Regions from separate parts of the Streptomyces sp. NPDC104309 genome, predicted to be linked through region 1. Evidence: riboswitches for the same ligand, from Rfam matches in the RefSeq annotation. Region 1 holds a riboswitch; each other region holds the start of a gene.
What was found. A riboswitch is a leader RNA that binds a small molecule or an ion and turns the genes downstream of it on or off. The one in region 1 is predicted to bind cyclic di-AMP.
Positions count from the first base shown of each region.

Region 1 (5,633 bases):
ACGCGAGCTGGAGCTGCTGCACCATCTCTGGCAGCGCAGGGACGTGGCCGCTCCCGCGCTGACGTACGCGGCGCAGGCGACGGGCCGCCTGCGCCCGCACCGGCCGTCGGCGGGCCCGTACGCGCACCCGTTCCCGCAGCACACGCAGTACGGCGGCCACGGCTACAACCCCTATCTGGCCCCGCACCAGCCACCGCAGCGGAGCCAGTAGGCAAGCCACCCTCAGGACCGATCCGATCGTCCGCCGCACGAGGACGGCGATGGACGGGCCGGCCGCGACCGGGCGATGAACCGTCCCGCTCACGCGAACGCCCCGGCAGCGCCGCGCTGCCGGGGCGTTCGCGAACGGACGACCGCGATCCTGGACGACCGGGCTCTCCCCGTCAGGCGGATGCCTCGGTGAGTTCCGCCAGGTCCTGCTCGGTCAGCCGGAGGTCGGCGACGGCCACCAGCGCGGGCAGCTGTTCGACCGTGCGGGCCGAGGCGATCGGCGCGACGACGGTCGGCCGGGACGCCAGCCACGCCAGCGCGACGGTCGCGATCTCCGCATCGTGCTCCTGGGCGACCTTGTCGAGCGCGGCCAGGACCTTCTGTCCCCGCTCCGACTCCAGGTACTGCCCCGCGTTCTCGGCCCGAGCGCTCTCCACCGAGGCACCCGGACGGTACTTGCCGGTGAGGAACCCGGAGGCCAGGGCGAAGTACGGGACGGCGGCGAGCCCGGCCCGAGCGGCCGTCTCCTGGAGTCCGCCCTCGTACGTGTCGCGGGAGACCAGGTTGTAGTGCGGCTGCAGGGCCACGTAACGGGCGAGCCCCTCGCGCTCCGAGAAGTCCAGGGACGCCTGGAGCCGCTCGGGGCTGATGTTGGAGGCGGCGATTCGGTACCGAGCCGGCGCAGCGACTCCTCCGCCGCGGCCTTGATGTTCGCGGCGGCGAGCCCCGTGTACGAGGGGTGGGCGCCGACCTTCGTCGCGACGACGATCTCGGACCGGTTGGCACGTGCCGCGAGCCACTTCCCGATGACGGTCTCCGACTCGCCGCCCTCATTGCCCGGGATCCAGGCCGAGTAGGAGTCGGCGGTGTCGATGAAGTTGCCGCCCGCCGCGGCGTAGGCGTCCAGCACGGCGAACGACTGCGCCTCGTCGGCCGTCCAGCCGAAGACGTTGCCGCCGAGGGCGAGCGGGAAGACCTGCAGGTCGGAAGGGCCCAGCTTATGAAGAGAAGTCATATGTGGATCAACGAACACCAGCGGTTCCGCTATTCCGGCAGCCCGCCCTTCAGGCAGGCCCGCTGTTCCCAGCGGCCCGCCGACCCGCCCGGCCCGCAGTCCCCACCAGCCCGTGGGCCCACCGATCCGTCCGGCCCGCACTCCCGGCCGGAGCGACCGTGCCGACAGACCGGCAGCCCTGACGTCGGGGGGAGAGCGTCAGGGCTGCCGGGGTTCAGCGGCCGGCGAACCGGCTCGGATCACGCGGGCCGCGAGGCGGCCGGCCGATCAGGGGTTGAGGCCCTTGTCTCGCAGCCAGGTCATCGGGTCGATACCCGTACCGGCCGGGGTGTGGACCTCCAGGTGGAGGTGCGGGCCCGTCACGTTGCCGGTCGCGCCGACCCGGCCGATGGTCTCACCGGTGGTGACCTTCTGGCCGACGGTGACACCGATCGAGGACTGGTGGCAGAACCACAGCTCCGTACCGTCTTCGAGCTCCAGCACCGTGCGGTAGCCGTACGAACCGGACCAGCCGGCCGACTTGATGGTGCCGCCGTGTATGGCCTTGATCGGGGTACCCGTCGGCGCCGCGAAGTCGAGGCCCGTGTGGTAGCCGGAGGACCACATCGAGCCGGCCTCGCCGAAGGTCGAGGTGATCGTGTACGAGGTGGTCGGGATGGCGTAGCTGGCGGCGAGCTTGGCGAGCCGCAGGGCCTCCGCCTTCTTCTTGGCCTCTTCCTCCGCCTTCTTCTTCTCGGCGGCGACCTTGGCCTCGGCCGCGTCCTGCTGCTTCTTGGCCTCGGCGGCGGCCTTCTCCGCGGCCGCCTTCTCCTGGGCGGCCCTGGCCTCGGCGTCGGCGGCATCCTGCTGCTGCTCGGCCTGCTGGAGGATACGGGCGCGGAGCGCCTCGCCCGCGTCCGTCGTGCCCTGCTGGGCCTCGGTGGTGGTGATGCCGGCGGTGGTGAGCGGCGCCGACGCGGCGACGGCCTCTGCCTTGTCGGCTTCGGACTCGCCGGAGAACAGGGAACCCACGCCGGGAAGGGACTTGGCGTCGGGCAGGTTGTCCGCGATGGAATCGGGAAGGGAGATGGAGACCGCAGGCTTGCTCTGCGCGGTGGCCATGCCGCCCGCACCGACTGCCGCGATGACGCCGACCCCGAGCACGGTGGAGCTACGGGCAAGTCCGTTGCGCTGCTTGGCGACGCGGTGCTTGCCGCGCACGGGGCGGACGGACTCCTCGGTGGGGTTCCACTCGTCCCGGCTTCGTTCGGGCTCACCGTCGCCGTCGGCGCGGAATTCCCCGCGGAGCTCCGCCGAGTCGCCGGAGCCACCGGCCTCACCGGATCCGAACTCACCGGACCCACCGGCGAAGTCGCCGCCCGGCTCGGTGCCGTAGCCGGTGCCGAACGCCGTTCCCGTCCCGGCGGTTCCGTAACCGGCGTCGGAGACGAAACCGGCGTTGGACGCGAAACCGGGGCCGTAGCCGGTGTCGGGGCCCAGTCCGGTGTGGGAGGCGAAACCCGGGCCGTGACCGGAGCCGTAGCCGTGGTCAGAACCGGAACCGGAGCCGAAGTCGACACCCGGGCCGAAGTCTGAGGTGAACCGCGCGGGGGCCTCGGGGGCAGGCTTGTTGGACGCCACGGGGGCGCACTCCTTTCCTTCCTTCTCGCCTACCGGGTTAGCTGACGGGTTCGGAGCAGGAAGGTCTCCTACGGGCGCCTCTGCCTCTCACGAGACACAGGTGTCCGATTCACCCCATGTAGGTGGTTCCCCGGTTCCCTTGCGGAATTCGGCGCTCGCGCACGGTGCCGCCACTGACGACGGCTGGGACGACCGCGCTGCGTTATCGAACGTTAATAGACACCCGGGCCCGATTCCAAGCTGTTCCCACTGATCGTTCACGGCTTTGGCCTGGACTTTACGGGACATACCCGGGTGGAATCGGATGAGTTGATCGACCCTCAGTCATTACCCGGATTCTGACGTTGCGTCAAATGTTATGCGGAGCGACGCGCTTCGGTTACGGACGGTGGCACGCCGTACCCGAGGCTCCGCCGGGTCCGCACCACGCACCCGCCCCATCCGTCACATCGTGTCCAGACCCACGATCTTCACGGTCCTGCGCCGGTGCGGCTGCCCCTCCGCGGGACGTACGACCGCGAGCAGTGCCATGTCGTCGGTCGTCTCGCCGCCCGTGTGCCGCCGTACGTCGTCGGTCAGGGCGGACAGCAGTTCCTCGGGCCCCGGAAAGATCCGCCCGCGCAGCCGCGCAGCCGGATCGTAGAAGACCCCGTCGGCGTTCCGCGCTTCGGAGAGACCATCGGTGTAGAGGAGCAGGGTCGTCCCCGCCGGCAGATCCCATTCGTCCGCCCGGTCGGGCCACACCCCCAGATCCATCCCGAGCGGCAGCGCGGGCACCGACGGTCCCAGCACATCCAGCGCCCCGTCCGGATGCAGCAGGATCGGCTCGGGGTGGCCGCGGTTGACGATCCGTACCCGCGACAGCCCGGACGGGATCTCGGCCAGTACGGCGGTGATGAAGCCCTCGACCGCGTCCAGCCCGCCCCGCCCCGTTCCCTCTCGCGCCAGCGCCCGCTCCAGCCGCTGTGCCACGCCCTCCAGCGAACGCTCCTGCTCGGCCGCCTCCCGGAACGCGCCGATGATCACCGCCACCGACTCCACGGCGTCGAGCCCCTTCCCCCGTACGTCCCCGACCACCAGCCGCACCCCGTGCGGGGTGTCCGCCACGGCGAACAGGTCGCCGCCGACGAACTCGTCCGCCTGCGCCGCCTCGTACCGCGCCGCCACATGCAGCCCGCCGATCCGGTCGGACGGTTTGGGCAGCACCGCCCGCATGGCGGTCTCCGCGATGACCCGCGCGGAGGCCAGCTGCTCGTTGCCGCGCCGCACGACCCCGTTGATGACGACCGCGAGGACCGACACGGTGGCCAGGGTGAGCAGCTCGATCAACGGCACGACCTGCGGCAGCGTGTTGCTGTACAGCCGCAGCGCGACGATGGCCAGGATCGAGGCGACGGCGGTGAGGATGGTGCTGGGCAGCGAGAAGAACGGCGCGGCGATCAGCGGCGCGGCCACGAACAGCGGAATGGCGGTGAAGGTCGGCGGGGTGAGGGCGTCGAACGCCAGCCCGCCGAGGATCATCAGGGCGGGCAGCGCGCGGACGAACCGCCGGGTACGGACACCGCCCCTGGTATGTCTGCCGCGCCGCTTCAGCCGCTTCCACACCTGTGGTCTCCTGCCCGGTACGCGCACGGCTGCGGACGGTACCGCGCCCCACCCCAGGCTCACCTGAGCGAAGTCGCGCGGCGACTCCTCATCGACCAATGGGGGTAAGCGCGTGGTCCAGCTCACACGCACCCGGCCCGGAGACCGCTGACCGGGAACCGGCGGCGCCCCGGACGGTGACGTGGACGGCGCCCCGGACAACCACGTGGGGAAATGATTCAGGCCCGGCACGCTGCATGCGTGCCGGGCCTGAATCTTCAGTAGCGGGGACAGGATTTGAACCTGCGACCTCTGGGTTATGAGCCCAGCGAGCTACCGAGCTGCTCCACCCCGCGTCGATGAACACAACTCTACTGCATGTCCGGCGCGCTCATGACCACATGGGGAATCTCCCGCGTCCCGCCCCTCCGATCCGACCCCAAAGATCAGTTCGTCCCGGTGATACGGAGATCAGTTCGTCTCGGCGATACGGGGAGCGGCCTTCCCCTCGACCGCCGGTGACTTCATCGGGCTCGCGCCGCGCTGCAGCGAATGGAGGATCGCCAGCCCCTGGCCGACCACGCCCGCAGCCATCTCGTTGACACCGTTGGTGCCGTTGAGAACGGTGAGGTCGGCCCCCGACATGCCACGCGCCGCCGCGTCGGCCAGCGCCGGCAGGTTCTCCACGACGCGGTTGGCCGCGATGAGTTCCTGGTTGCCGTCGCGCAGCGAGGTGGCGCGCACGGTGTTGGCGTCGGCCTGGGCCTGGGCGATGGTCCGTTCGGTGTACGCGTTGCCGTCGGCCTCGAACTTCGCCCGGTCACGGGCCGCTTCCGCGAGGGTGCGCTGACGGTACGCCTCGGCATCCGCCGGACGTCGGACCTCCGCTTCGAGCCGTTGCGCGGCGAGCGCGGCCTGCCGTTCGGCCAGCGCGGTCTGCTCCTCGATGACCTCGTGCGAGGCCTGGGCCTGCGCGAGCGGCCCGGCCTGCGCGGCGCGGGCGTTGTACTGCTCGGTCTCGGCGAGGAAGCCCGCCCGCTTGATCGCGGTGTCGCGTTCGTACTCCGCCTTGAGCGCGGCGGCCTGCTGCTCGCGCTGACTGGCTTCCTGGTCGGCCTTGGCCTCGGCGATCCGGGCCTGGCTGGCGACCGCGGCGGCGTGCGGGGCGGCGAGGTTCTTGATGTAGCCGGTGGCGTCGTCGATC
Region 1 is NZ_JBVJMV010000059.1:20,299-25,931, forward strand. It holds gene ACZ68L_RS41720 (PrsW family intramembrane metalloprotease) at 1-211, shown strand, start outside; partial or broken gene ACZ68L_RS41725 (aldo/keto reductase) at 384-1,225, opposite strand; gene ACZ68L_RS41730 (M23 family metallopeptidase) at 1,493-2,704, opposite strand; cyclic di-AMP (ydaO/yuaA leader) riboswitch at 2,857-3,009, opposite strand; gene ACZ68L_RS41735 (PP2C family protein-serine/threonine phosphatase) at 3,290-4,450, opposite strand; tRNA gene ACZ68L_RS41740 (tRNA-Met) at 4,712-4,785, opposite strand; gene ACZ68L_RS41745 (SPFH domain-containing protein) at 4,901-5,633, opposite strand, start outside.

Region 2 (5,633 bases), on a different contig from region 1:
CCTCGTGAACCTCCGCGCTCCGGTGGCGAATCCGTCCGGTGAATTCCTCGCGAGATCGTTGCCCGCCCACCCGGCGACGGTCGATGATGTGCGGAACTGTTGGAATGTGGGGAAGCGATGATCGAGACTGGCGACACGGGCCGGACCTGGCTGCTCACCGGGGCGAGCAGCAGCTACGCACTGCGAATCACCGAGCGGGACGAACTGCTCCATCTCCACTGGGGGCCGCGGATCTCCCTTGCCGCGGCCGAGGCCCTGGCCGCGGCGCCGGAACCGTCGCCCAGGGGATTCGAGTCCCGGCTCGACGGCCATGAGGAGTACCCCGTGGAAGGCGGCCCGCGGTTCGTCCGCCCGGCCCTCTCGGTACGCACCCCCGAGGTCCGCGGCACGGAGTGGGCCTTCGCCGACGCCGTGGTGGACGGGGCCGAGCTCCGTATCGGCTTCACCGACTCCGTGCACCGGCTCGCCCTCACCCTGCACTACCGGATGCGGAACGACTCCGATGTGATCGAGCGCTGGGCCACCGTCACCCATGCAGGCCCCGACGGCCCGCCGCTGGAACTGCTGCGCGCCGACGCCGCCGCCTGGGCGCTGCCCGCCCGCGACGGCTGGCGGCTGAGCCGGCTGCACGGCCGCTGGGCGGCGGAGTCCCGGCTCGCACGGGCGGAGCTGTCGTACGGCGAAAGCGTCATCTCCAGCAGGCGCGGCCATACGGGCCACCAGTACCTGCCGTGGGTCGCCCTCGATGCCGACGGTGCGGCGACCGAGGAGAGCGGGGAGGTGTACGGCTGTGCGCTCGGCTGGTCCGGGTCGTGGCGGATCTCCGTACAGCGGCTCCCCGACGGGCTCGTGCAGATCACCGGTGGCGCCGGCCACGACGACTCCGGGCTGCTGCTGCTCGGACCGGGGGAGTCCTACGTCACACCCGTCTTCGCCGGGCTGTGGAGCGCGGAGGGGTTCGGCGGGGCGAGCCGGGCCTGGCACGTCTGGCAGCTGGCCCATGTGATTCCGGACGCGCAGAGCCTGCGGCCGGTGCTCTACAACTCCTGGGAGGCGACCGGCTTCGACATCACGCAGGGGCAGCAGCGCGCCCTCGCCGAGCGGGCCGCGGCGATGGGGGTCGAGCTGTTCGTCGTGGACGACGCGTGGTTCGGGCGGCGCACGAGCGACCGGGCGGGGCTCGGGGACTGGACGCCGAATCCGGACCGCTTCCCCGGCGGGCTGAAGCCGCTCGCCGACGAAGTGCACGGTCTCGGCATGCAGTTCGGCATCTGGGTCGAGCCGGAAATGGTCAATGCCGACAGCGATCTCTATTGCGCACACCCGGACTGGGTGCAGCACTTCCCCGGTCGGGCGCGCACCGAGTTCCGTAATCAGCTGGTGCTCAATCTGGCCCGCGCCGATGTGCGGGACCATCTCTACGAGCAATTGGACACGTTGCTCTCCAGTGCGCCCGTCGACTATGTGAAATGGGACTTCAACCGCTCTTTCACCGATGCGGGCTGGCCGGGCGAGAAGTATCCGCAGAAGCTCTGGGTCGAGCATGTGCACGCCCTGTACGCGCTGATCGATCGGCTACGGGCCGCGCACCCCTCGGTCGCCTTCGAGTCCTGCTCGGGCGGCGGCGGCCGGGTCGATCTGGGGATTCTGTCCCGCACGGACCAGGTGTGGACCTCCGACAACACCGACCCGCTCGACCGCCTCGCCATCCAGGAGGGCTTCGGTCAGATCCATCCGGCCCGGGTGATGGCCGCCTGGGTCACCGACAGCCCGAACGTCCAGCTCAACAACCGGGTCAGCTCGCTGCGCTTCCGCTTCGTGAGCGCGATGGCCGGTGTGCTCGGGGTCGGCGGGGACCTCACCGAATGGAGTGCGGGGGAACTGGCCGAGGCGCGGGGCTGGGTGGACCTCTACAAGGAGATCCGGTCCGTGGTGCAGCACGGCGCCCTGTACCGGCTGCGCGCCCCGCGCGGCGGACTCAGCGCGGTCCAGTACATCCACGGGGAGGAGGCCGTGGTCCTGATGTGGCTGGAGGCACAGAGGTACGGGGAGCGGCCCCCGGCCCTCAGGCTGCGCGGGCTCGACCCCGCGGCGACGTACGCCTGCCTGGACACGGGGGTGGTGCACCACGGTTCGGTGCTGCTGCACCAGGGGCTGCACACCGGGCTTCAGGGGGATCTGGACGCGAGGGTGCTGAGGCTCCGGCGCGAGCGATGAACATGGGTGTCCGTAATGAGCCGATTTAGCACTAACGGGCTCTGTTTGTCAGGGAGATGGTCGCCTTCTCGTGAGCGGGATCATATCCGTGACGGTGCGTGCTGACGGAGCGGTCGGGCAGTCCGTGCGCGGCGCGGAAATTCAAGATCCTTAATCCACGGAGTGTGACCGGAATTCCGCGCTGAATTCCTGGCGCGGATTCCGGTACGGAGCCGGAGGCTTGTTCTCGCTGTCCCGACTCGCTTACGGTCACCGTCAATCCGGTCGGACCGCCTAATCCTGCCGCCGCCCGGAATTCGCACCCACTCATCGTGTGGCAGGAGCGGGGGAACCAGGTAGGCCGCCGATCGGAGAAATCCGGCCGGCTCGGGGTGAAGCCGCGCTCAGCGCGGCCGGGCATCTCCAGCCCGAACCCGACAGCTCACCTCGTAGGCGCCGGAGAGGAAACACCCCATGCCCATATCGGGTAAGCATCGCCGTACGAAGTCCAGCACCATCGCCCGTGGTGTCGCCGCCGCAGGCGCCGGTGGCGCCGTCATCGCGCTGCCGCTGCTCGGCGCCACCGGTGCCCACGCCGCGGAGCAGGCCGCCCCGGCCGCCGTCACGCAGTCCGCCTCCGTCGTCGCCGCGCACGCCGCCCCGGCCCAGCCGGTCGCACAGAAGCAGGCCGCCACCACGACCTACTCCGTCGTCTCCGGCGACTACCTGTCGAAGATCGCCGCCGAGCACAAGATCGAGGGCGGCTGGCAGAAGCTGTACCAGGACAACCGCGAGGTCGTCGGCGAGAACCCCGGTCTGATCTTCCCGGGCATGAAGCTGACGCTCGGTGGCAAGGCGTCGGCCGACGCCGCGTCCACCGGCGTCGGCACGGGCGCGGCCCTCCCCTCGAAGGCCCCCTCGGTCGTGGAGAAGTCCGCGCCGGCCAAGTCCGCCCCGGCCAAGGTTTCGACGGTCACGGAGTCCAAGACCTCCGCCCCGGCCGCCCGGAGCAGCAGCTCCGGCTACGCCCACCCGGTCCCGGGCAACCACACCACCGGTTACCGCGCCTCCGGCTCCAACTGGTCCAGCGGCAGCCACACCGGGATCGACTTCCCCGTCTTCACCGGCACCAGCGTGAAGGCCATCACCTCCGGCACCGTCGTCACCGCCGGCTGGGGTGGCGCGTACGGCAACCAGGTCGTCATCAAGCACGCCGACGGCCACTACTCGCAGTACGGCCACCTGTCCTCGATCTCCGTCTCGGCGGGCCAGTCCGTGAGCACCGGTCAGCAGATCGGCCTCTCGGGCGCCACCGGCAACGCCACCGGACCGCACCTGCACTTCGAGGTCCGCACGGGCCCGGCGTACGGTTCGGACATCGACCCGATCGCCTTCCTGGCGTCGCACGGCATCTACGTCTGAGCCGAACTGCCGGGCAGTTGAACGACAAGGCATGACCCGAGCCACACAGAAGGGGCGGTGCGCGGTGGCGCACCGCCCCTTCTGCTTATTCCCCCTTTACCAAAACCTGACCGGGTGGTCTATCTCACCACCCGTCAACCCCTTATTACGGTCGCGTAGGTCACATTCGACGGTGCAGGATAAGCGTTTGTGGCAGACGATTCGAGAAGAAATCAACGTGGCGTCATCAACCGACATGGTGTCATCGGGTCGTACGCGGCGATTGGCGACAGCTTCACCGAGGGAGTCGGCGACCCCGGCCCGGACGGGACCTTCGTCGGCTGGGCGGACCGGTTCGCGGTACTTCTCGCGGACCAGCTCCCGGACCCCGATACGGCGACGGGCACCGAAGGCTCCGCGCACGGGAATTTCAGGTACGCCAATCTCGCCGTACGTGGACGACTCCTGGACCAGATCGTCGAGGAGCAGGTGCCGCGCGCCAAGGAGCTCGCACCCGACCTGGTGAGCTTCTGCGCGGGCGGCAACGACATCATCAGGCCCGGCACCGACCCCGACGACGTTGCCGAGCGTTTCGAGCGCGCGGTCGCGGAGCTGACCGAATCGGTCGGCACCGTCCTGGTCACCACCGGCTTCGACACCCGTGGCGTCCCCGTGCTGCGCCACCTGCGCGGCAAGATCGCCACGTACACCGCCCATGTGCGGTCCATCGCCGACCGCTACGACTGCCCGGTCCTCGACCTGTGGTCGCTGCGGTCCGTTCAGGACAGACGCGCCTGGGACGACGACCGGCTGCATCTGTCGCCCGAGGGACACACCAGGGTCGCGCTGCGAGCCGCCCAGGTACTCGGCCTCGACGTGCCGGCCGACCCCGACCAGGAATGGCCGCCGCAGGCACAGCGCGGCACGCTCGAAGTCCGGCGCGACGACATCCACTGGGCGCGCGAGTACCTGGTGCCGTGGATCGGCCGTCGGCTGCGCGGCGAATCCTCCGGAGATCACGCCGAGGCGAAGCGGCCGGACCTCCTGCCGCTCTGAGGGCTGTCCGGCCGTGAGCCGCCCGACGGGGCTTCAGGGGCGTCCGCCACCGCAGTGCCCTCGCCCGCCGGACGGTCCTGAGATTCAGGACCGTCCGGCGAGGGACGACAACGGGGATGCCGGGATCCGCTCCAGCACTCCGCCCGCGAAGACGTCGTACAGCGGCAGCGTCTCCAGATGCACATAGCCGATGTGGCAGTCGCAGACGGCCAGTGGACAGGCCCGTGGGCCGAGCGAGCGGCGATAGCTCCCGTCGTAGAGGTTGCCCAGCTCCGCCGGGACGAAATGGCAGCGGCGCACCGTGCCGTCACCGTCCACCGAGATGACCGACTCGCCCGTCCGGCAGGGCAGCCCGGCCGACCGGTGCGGATGCCTGCTGTACGGGAAGAGCGGGTCGAGGGCCGTCCAGCGGTCCGCCTCCTCGTCGGTGTAGCTGTGCCCCTCGGCGGCGTTCACCCAGAGATAGACCTCGTCCGGCAGCGCGGCCCGCAGCCGCCGCGCCTCGTCGAGATGGTCGTCGAGACCGACGACGCCGACGCTGTGGCGGATGCCGAGCGCGGTCAGTTCCCGGCACTTGGCCAGGAAGCGCTCGTACGGCGTCTGCCCCGGGTGGTACGTGCACCAGAGCGCGATCTTCTCGCGACCGGCGTCACCCGCCTCGGTCAGCCACCCCGTACGGCCGCTGAGGTTGGTCTGGATCGCGACCCGGCCGATGTGCGGCAGTTGTGCCAGCTCCACCAGCGCACGGCGGTACCAGGAGCGGACCAGACCCTCGCCCCACGGGGTGAACAGGACCGAGAGCCGGTCGCCGGTCTGCGCGGCGGCCCACGCGGTGAACCGCTCCAGCGCGGCGCGGTCGGCACGCAGTTGCTCCCGGCTGTCCCGCCGCTTGGCGAACGGGCAGTACGGGCAGTCGTAGTCGCAGGACGCGAGCGGACCGCGATAGAGGATGGTCAGGTCCATGCGCGCGCTCACTTCAG
Region 2 is NZ_JBVJMV010000035.1:71,811-77,443, reverse strand. It holds gene ACZ68L_RS35090 (alpha-galactosidase) at 118-2,217, shown strand; cyclic di-AMP (ydaO/yuaA leader) riboswitch at 2,507-2,667, shown strand; gene ACZ68L_RS35085 (M23 family metallopeptidase) at 2,671-3,618, shown strand; gene ACZ68L_RS35080 (SGNH/GDSL hydrolase family protein) at 3,808-4,653, shown strand; gene ACZ68L_RS35075 (STM4011 family radical SAM protein) at 4,738-5,616, opposite strand; gene ACZ68L_RS35070 (STM4012 family radical SAM protein) at 5,625-5,633, opposite strand, start outside.
Region 2: it holds a riboswitch for cyclic di-AMP, as region 1 does, so the genes downstream of both, ACZ68L_RS35085 (M23 family metallopeptidase) here and ACZ68L_RS41730 (M23 family metallopeptidase) in region 1, are expected to answer to the same signal.

Region 3 (5,633 bases), on a different contig from region 1:
GAGTGGCTGGACCGGCTCGGTACGGTCGCGGGCCGCGCCGACGAACTCTGCCGGTTCGCCGTGCTGTTCGGTGACCCGCAGCTCGCCCTGACCGCGGTACAGCGTGTGCTCGACGTCACCGCGGAAGAGGTCCAGGCCGTCGCCAAGGCCCAGCTGCGCCCCGACAACCGGGCGGTGCTGGTCTACGAGCCGGTCGAAACGGCCGAGCCGGCGGACGCGGCGGACACCGATGAGACCGACGCCGATGACACCGACGCGCACGAAGGGGCGGACAAGTGACCGACGCTGCCGCGACTGGAGTTTCGATGCAGTACCACCCGCAGCCGGCCCCCGGTGTCGCACGACCCTGGGCCTTCCCCGCGCCGGAGCGCGGCGCCCTGCCCAACGGCCTCACGGTGCTGCGCTGCCACCGCCCCGGCCAGCAGGTCGTGGCGGTCGAGATCTTCCTCGACGCCCCTCTGGACGCGGAGCCCGAGGGCCTCGACGGCGTGGCCACGATCATGTCGCGTGCGCTGTCCGAGGGCACCGACAAGCACACCGCCGAGGAGTTCGCCGCCGAACTGGAGCGCTGCGGCGCCACTCTCGACGCGCACGCGGACCACCCCGGAGTCCGGGTCTCCCTGGAGGTCCCGGCCTCCCGGCTGGCCAAGGCGCTCGCGCTGGTCGCCGAGGCGCTGCGGTCGCCCGCCTTCGCCGACAGCGAGATCGAACGGCTGGTGCGCAACCGGCTCGACGAGATCCCGCACGAGCAGGCCAATCCGGCCCGGCGAGCCGCGAAGCAGCTCTCCAAGGAGCTCTTCCCGGCCACGGCGCGGATGTCGCGCCCGCGCCAGGGCACCGAGGAGACGGTGGAGCGGATCGACTCGGCGGCCGTGCGTGCCTTCTTCGACGCCCATGTCAGGCCGTCCACGGCGACCGCCGTGGTCGTCGGCGACCTCACCGGCATCGATCTCGACGCCCTGCTCGCCGACACCCTCGGCGATTGGTCGGGCGACGCCGCCGAGCCCCGTCCGGCCCCGCCGATCACCGCCGACGACACCGGCCGAGTGGTGATCGTCGACCGTCCCGGCGCGGTGCAGACGCAGCTGCTGATCGGCCGGATCGGCGCCGACCGGCACGACAGCGTGTGGCCGGCCCAGGTGCTGGGCACGTACTGCCTGGGCGGCACGCTCACCTCCCGGCTGGACCGTGTGCTGCGCGAGGAGAAGGGCTACACCTACGGCGTGCGGGCCTTCGCCCAGGTGCTGCGGTCGTCGGCCCCGGACTCCGCCTCGGGCGCGACCGGCGCCGCGATGCTCGCCATCAGCGGCTCGGTGGACACGGAGTCCACCGGACCGGCGCTGGAGGACCTGTGGACGGTCCTGCGGACCCTGGCGGCCGATGGACTGACCGATCAAGAGCGCGAGACGGCCGTGCAGAATCTCGTGGGCGTCGCACCGCTGAAGTTCGAGACGGCGGCCTCCGTCGCGGGCACTCTCGCCGATCAGGTCGAGCAGCACCTCCCGGACGACTACCAGGCACAGCTGTACGCCAGGCTCGCGGAGACCGGCACGGTCGAGGCGACCGCAGCGGTGGTCAACGCCTTCCCGGGAGACCGGCTCGTCACGGTCCTCGTCGGTGACGCTGCGCGGATCGAGGAGCCGGTCCGCGCGCTGGGCATCGGAGAGGTGTCGGTGGTCGCCGGCTGACCGTCGTCGTACCCCGTCGCGGATGCCGGATGCCGGATGCCGGACGACCGACCCGGCGCGGGTGCGGGCGCCGACTGGCCGGCTGCCCGGTCGCGTGTGACAGATCGCCGGCTGACTGTCACGTTCGATCGGGCACCGGCGGGGCTCCTGGCCATGTGCGGGTCGGTGCAGCGGAGCATCCGGCAGAGCAGGTCGCACCGGCTGAGTGCCGGTCGCACCGGTAGGTCCACCGATTCGCCGTAGGTGTGCATACCGGAACAGAAGGGAGGTCCTTGTGCGTCACATCTCGCCAGGGTCTCCCTTTTGTCCGTTCTGGTGGGGTGGTTGCCTGTCTGCCCTGTGGGATGCGCTACAAAACGGCCTGTCCGTTTGGTGAATGAAAGTGGCGCCGCTTAGCGTCGGCTGGGCTGTCCGCCACTCGTATGCCGCAACCGTGACGTACCGGACAGTCATCGCCGAGTCCCCGTCAGGCGCGAGCCTGGGGAGCCGGGGACCCACGCAGTCCCTGGGGTGAATCGGATGCCTGATCCTCGGTGAGGCCGGGGCGTCCGTAGGAGACCTTCCTGCTCCGAACCCGTCAGCTAACCCGGTAGGCGAGAAGGAAGGAAAGGATCAGCCACTCCATGGCTTTCACCCGTGCCACCGGGAAGCATCGCGCCCCGAGCCGACTGACCCGCAGGAGCGCGAAGATCGCCGGCACCGCGGCTCTGGCGACCACCGGAGTCATCGGCGGCATGGCCTCGCCGGCCCTCGCCGCGGACGCCGGGACTCCCTCCGTCAGCGAGACCGGTCTGAACCAGATCATCGCCATCGAGGGTGCACTCGCCGACCAGGTCGCCGCCCAGGCCGACGAGCAGAAGCGTCAGGCCGATGTCGCGGCCAAGGCTGAGGCGGAGGCCCGGCGCAAGGCCGAGGCCAAGAAGAAGGCCGCGGAGGCGAAGGCCGTGGCGGAGCGTGCGGCCGAGGCGCGTGCCGAGAAGGTGCGTGCCGCCCGGTCCGCCGAGCGCACCCGTCTGGGCGCCTACCAGCTCCCGGTCGCCGGCTCGTACGTCACCACCGGCTACAAGTCCAGCGGCTCGCTCTGGTCCTCCGGCAGTCACTCGGGCATCGACTTCCACGCCGCGTCCGGCAGCTCCGTCGTCGCCGTCGGTGCAGGAACAGTTGTCGAGGCCGGCTGGGGCGGTGCGTACGGCAACAACATCGTGCTCCGGATGACGGACGGTACGTACACGCAGTACGGCCACCTCTCCTCGATCGGCGTCTTTGTCGGCCAGAGCGTCGGTGCCGGTCAGCGGATCGGCCTCTCCGGCTCGACCGGCAACTCCACCGGGCCGCACCTCCACTTCGAGGCCCGGACCACGCCCTCGTACGGCTCTGACATGGACCCCGTCGCGTACCTGCGCGCCCACGGCGTCAACGTCTGACCGGGGCCTGTCAGCAGCACCCCTTCGAAGGCCCCGGCGTCGCGCCGGGGCCTTCGTCGTGCCCGGCCTCCGCACCCGCCCGCGGTACCTGCTCCCCGAACCGTTCTGTGGCCAAAAGATATTCATGAATTTCCACCTGGCATCGGAAATGTGGCCGCATTGCAATAGAGTCGCAGAACAGGCGTCGGTCGGCTGCGTTTCGCGGGGATTAAGGCGGAGGTTCGGACATGCGCATTCCGGCGCATTCGGTATGCACGGCAATCCGTGACGACATCGTCTCCGGTGTCTTCGCACGCGGCAGCCGGCTCACCGAGGAGTTGCTGGCGCGCCGTTACGGGGTCTCCCGTGTCCCGGTGCGGGAAGCGTTGCGGACCCTGGAGTCCGAGGGGTTCGTGGTCACCCGCCGGCACGCGGGCGCCTGTGTCGCCGAGCCCACCGAGCAGGAGGCCGCCGACCTCCTGGAGGTCCGGGCGCTGCTGGAGCCGCTGGGTGTCGCGCGCGCCGCGCAACGCCGCACCGAGGCGCATCTCAAGGTGCTGCGCGGTCTGGTCAGGCTCGGTCGGGAGCGGGCCGGGCGGGGCGAGGGGGAGGACCTGCGCTCACTGGGCGGCTGGTTCCACGAGACGTTGGTGCAGGCCTCGGGCAGTTCCAGCCTGATCGCGACACTCACTCAGCTGCGGCACAAGATCGCCTGGATGTACGTGGTCGATCAGCCGGCCCGCCCGGTGGATTCCTGGGCGGAGCACGGAGCCATTGTGGACGCGGTGGCGCGCGGCGACGCGGAACGGGCGAGGAAGCTGGCCACCCAGCATGCCGAACGGGCCACGACCGTGCACCGGCTGCGCCGCGCCGGCCGGCCGGACCGTCAGCCGGCCGCTTCCCGCGCCGGCCGGGTGAGGACTTCGCAACATTCCGTAAACACTCCGGGTGTCCGGAATTAATGATCACGCCGTATACAAAGAGTGGCAATTCCGTTCGGGTTTCTTTGGGCTGCCCGAATTCTCTTCGACCGCCCCCGCCCGGAAATGCGTGGAGCCGCGGCCCCGAATAAGGGTGCCGCGGCTCTCTCGCAGGAAATGGTTCAGACCGTCTCCGGAAGCTCGTCGAGCCCTTCGGCGACCAGCTTCGCCAGGCGGTCGAGGGCGGCTTCGGAGTCGTCGGCCTCGGATGCCAGCACGATCTCCTCGCCGCCGTGCGCGCCGAGACCGAGCACCGCGAGCATGGAGGCGGCGTTCACCGGGTTGCCGTCGGCCTTGGAGATCGTCACGGGCACGCCGGAAGCCGTGGCGGCACGGACGAAGATGGAAGCGGGACGGGCGTGCAGGCCCTCGGCCCAACCGACGTTGACGCGGCGCTCAGCCATGGTTCTGCCCTTCAGGAATCAATGGTTGTCTAGACCAGTCTCTCATGTGGTGCGCGATGCTCCGGCCGACCCGCAGCACGCCCAAAACCCGCACCGTACCGCCGATCGGCCCCCTCAGACTGCCCCGGCCCCAGGACCTACGCGACCGCTGGCGGAGCCGTAGTCTTGGCCCATGCACCCCTCGCCGGAGCAGAGTCCGCATCACGCGTATCCCGACCACTGGGAAGCGGACGTCGTTCTCCGAGACGGGGGAACCGCGCGGATCAGGCCCATCACCACGGACGACGCCGAACGGCTGGTCAGCTTCTACGAGCAGGTCTCCGACGAGTCGAAGTACTACCGATTCTTCGCCCCGTACCCGCGTCTGTCCGACCGTGATGTGCACCGCTTCACCCATCACGACTACGTCGACCGGGTGGGCCTCGCGGTCACGGTCGGCGGTGAGTTCATCGCGACCGTCCGCTACGACCGGATCGACGAGCGGGGCAGGCCCGCCTCCGCGCCCGCCGACGAGGCCGAGGTCGCCTTCCTCGTCCAGGACGCCCATCAGGGCCGGGGCGTGGCCTCGGCGCTCCTCGAACACATCGCGGCCGTCGCCCGCGAGCGGGGCATCCGCCGCTTCGCGGCCGAGGTGCTGCCCGCCAACAACAAGATGATCAAGGTGTTCCGGGACGCCGGTTACACCCAGCAGCGCAGCTTCGAGGACGGTTCCGTCCATCTCACCCTGGACCTCGAACCGACCGCGGAGTCGCTCGCCGTCCAGCGTGGCCGTGAGCAGCGCGCCGAGGCCCGTTCCGTGCAACGACTGCTCGCCCCCGGATCCGTCGCCGTCATCGGCGTCGGCCGCACTCCGGGCGGCGTCGGCCGCACGGTCCTGCGCAACCTCCTCGGTGCCGGCTTCACCGGCCGCGCCTACGCCGTGAATCGCGCCTTCCCCGCTGACCGGGGCACGATCGACGGCGTCCCCGCGCACCGTTCCGTCGGCGAGATCGACGAACCGGTCGACCTCGCGGTCGTGGCCGTCCCCGCCGACCGGGTTCCGGAGGCCGTGGCCGACTGCGGCGAGCACGGCGTCCAGGGCCTGGTCGTCCTCTCCGCCGGGTACGCCGAATGGGGAGCCGAAGGCAGGGAACGACAGCGGGAACTCGTCCGCCAGGC
Region 3 is NZ_JBVJMV010000017.1:51,281-56,913, reverse strand. It holds gene ACZ68L_RS24510 (M16 family metallopeptidase) at 1-279, shown strand, start outside; gene ACZ68L_RS24505 (M16 family metallopeptidase) at 306-1,688, shown strand; cyclic di-AMP (ydaO/yuaA leader) riboswitch at 2,132-2,298, shown strand; gene ACZ68L_RS24500 (M23 family metallopeptidase) at 2,312-3,112, shown strand; gene ACZ68L_RS24495 (GntR family transcriptional regulator) at 3,340-4,053, shown strand; gene ACZ68L_RS24490 (HPr family phosphocarrier protein) at 4,194-4,475, opposite strand; gene ACZ68L_RS24485 (bifunctional acetate--CoA ligase family protein/GNAT family N-acetyltransferase) at 4,648-5,633, shown strand, end outside.
Region 3: it holds a riboswitch for cyclic di-AMP, as region 1 does, so the genes downstream of both, ACZ68L_RS24500 (M23 family metallopeptidase) here and ACZ68L_RS41730 (M23 family metallopeptidase) in region 1, are expected to answer to the same signal.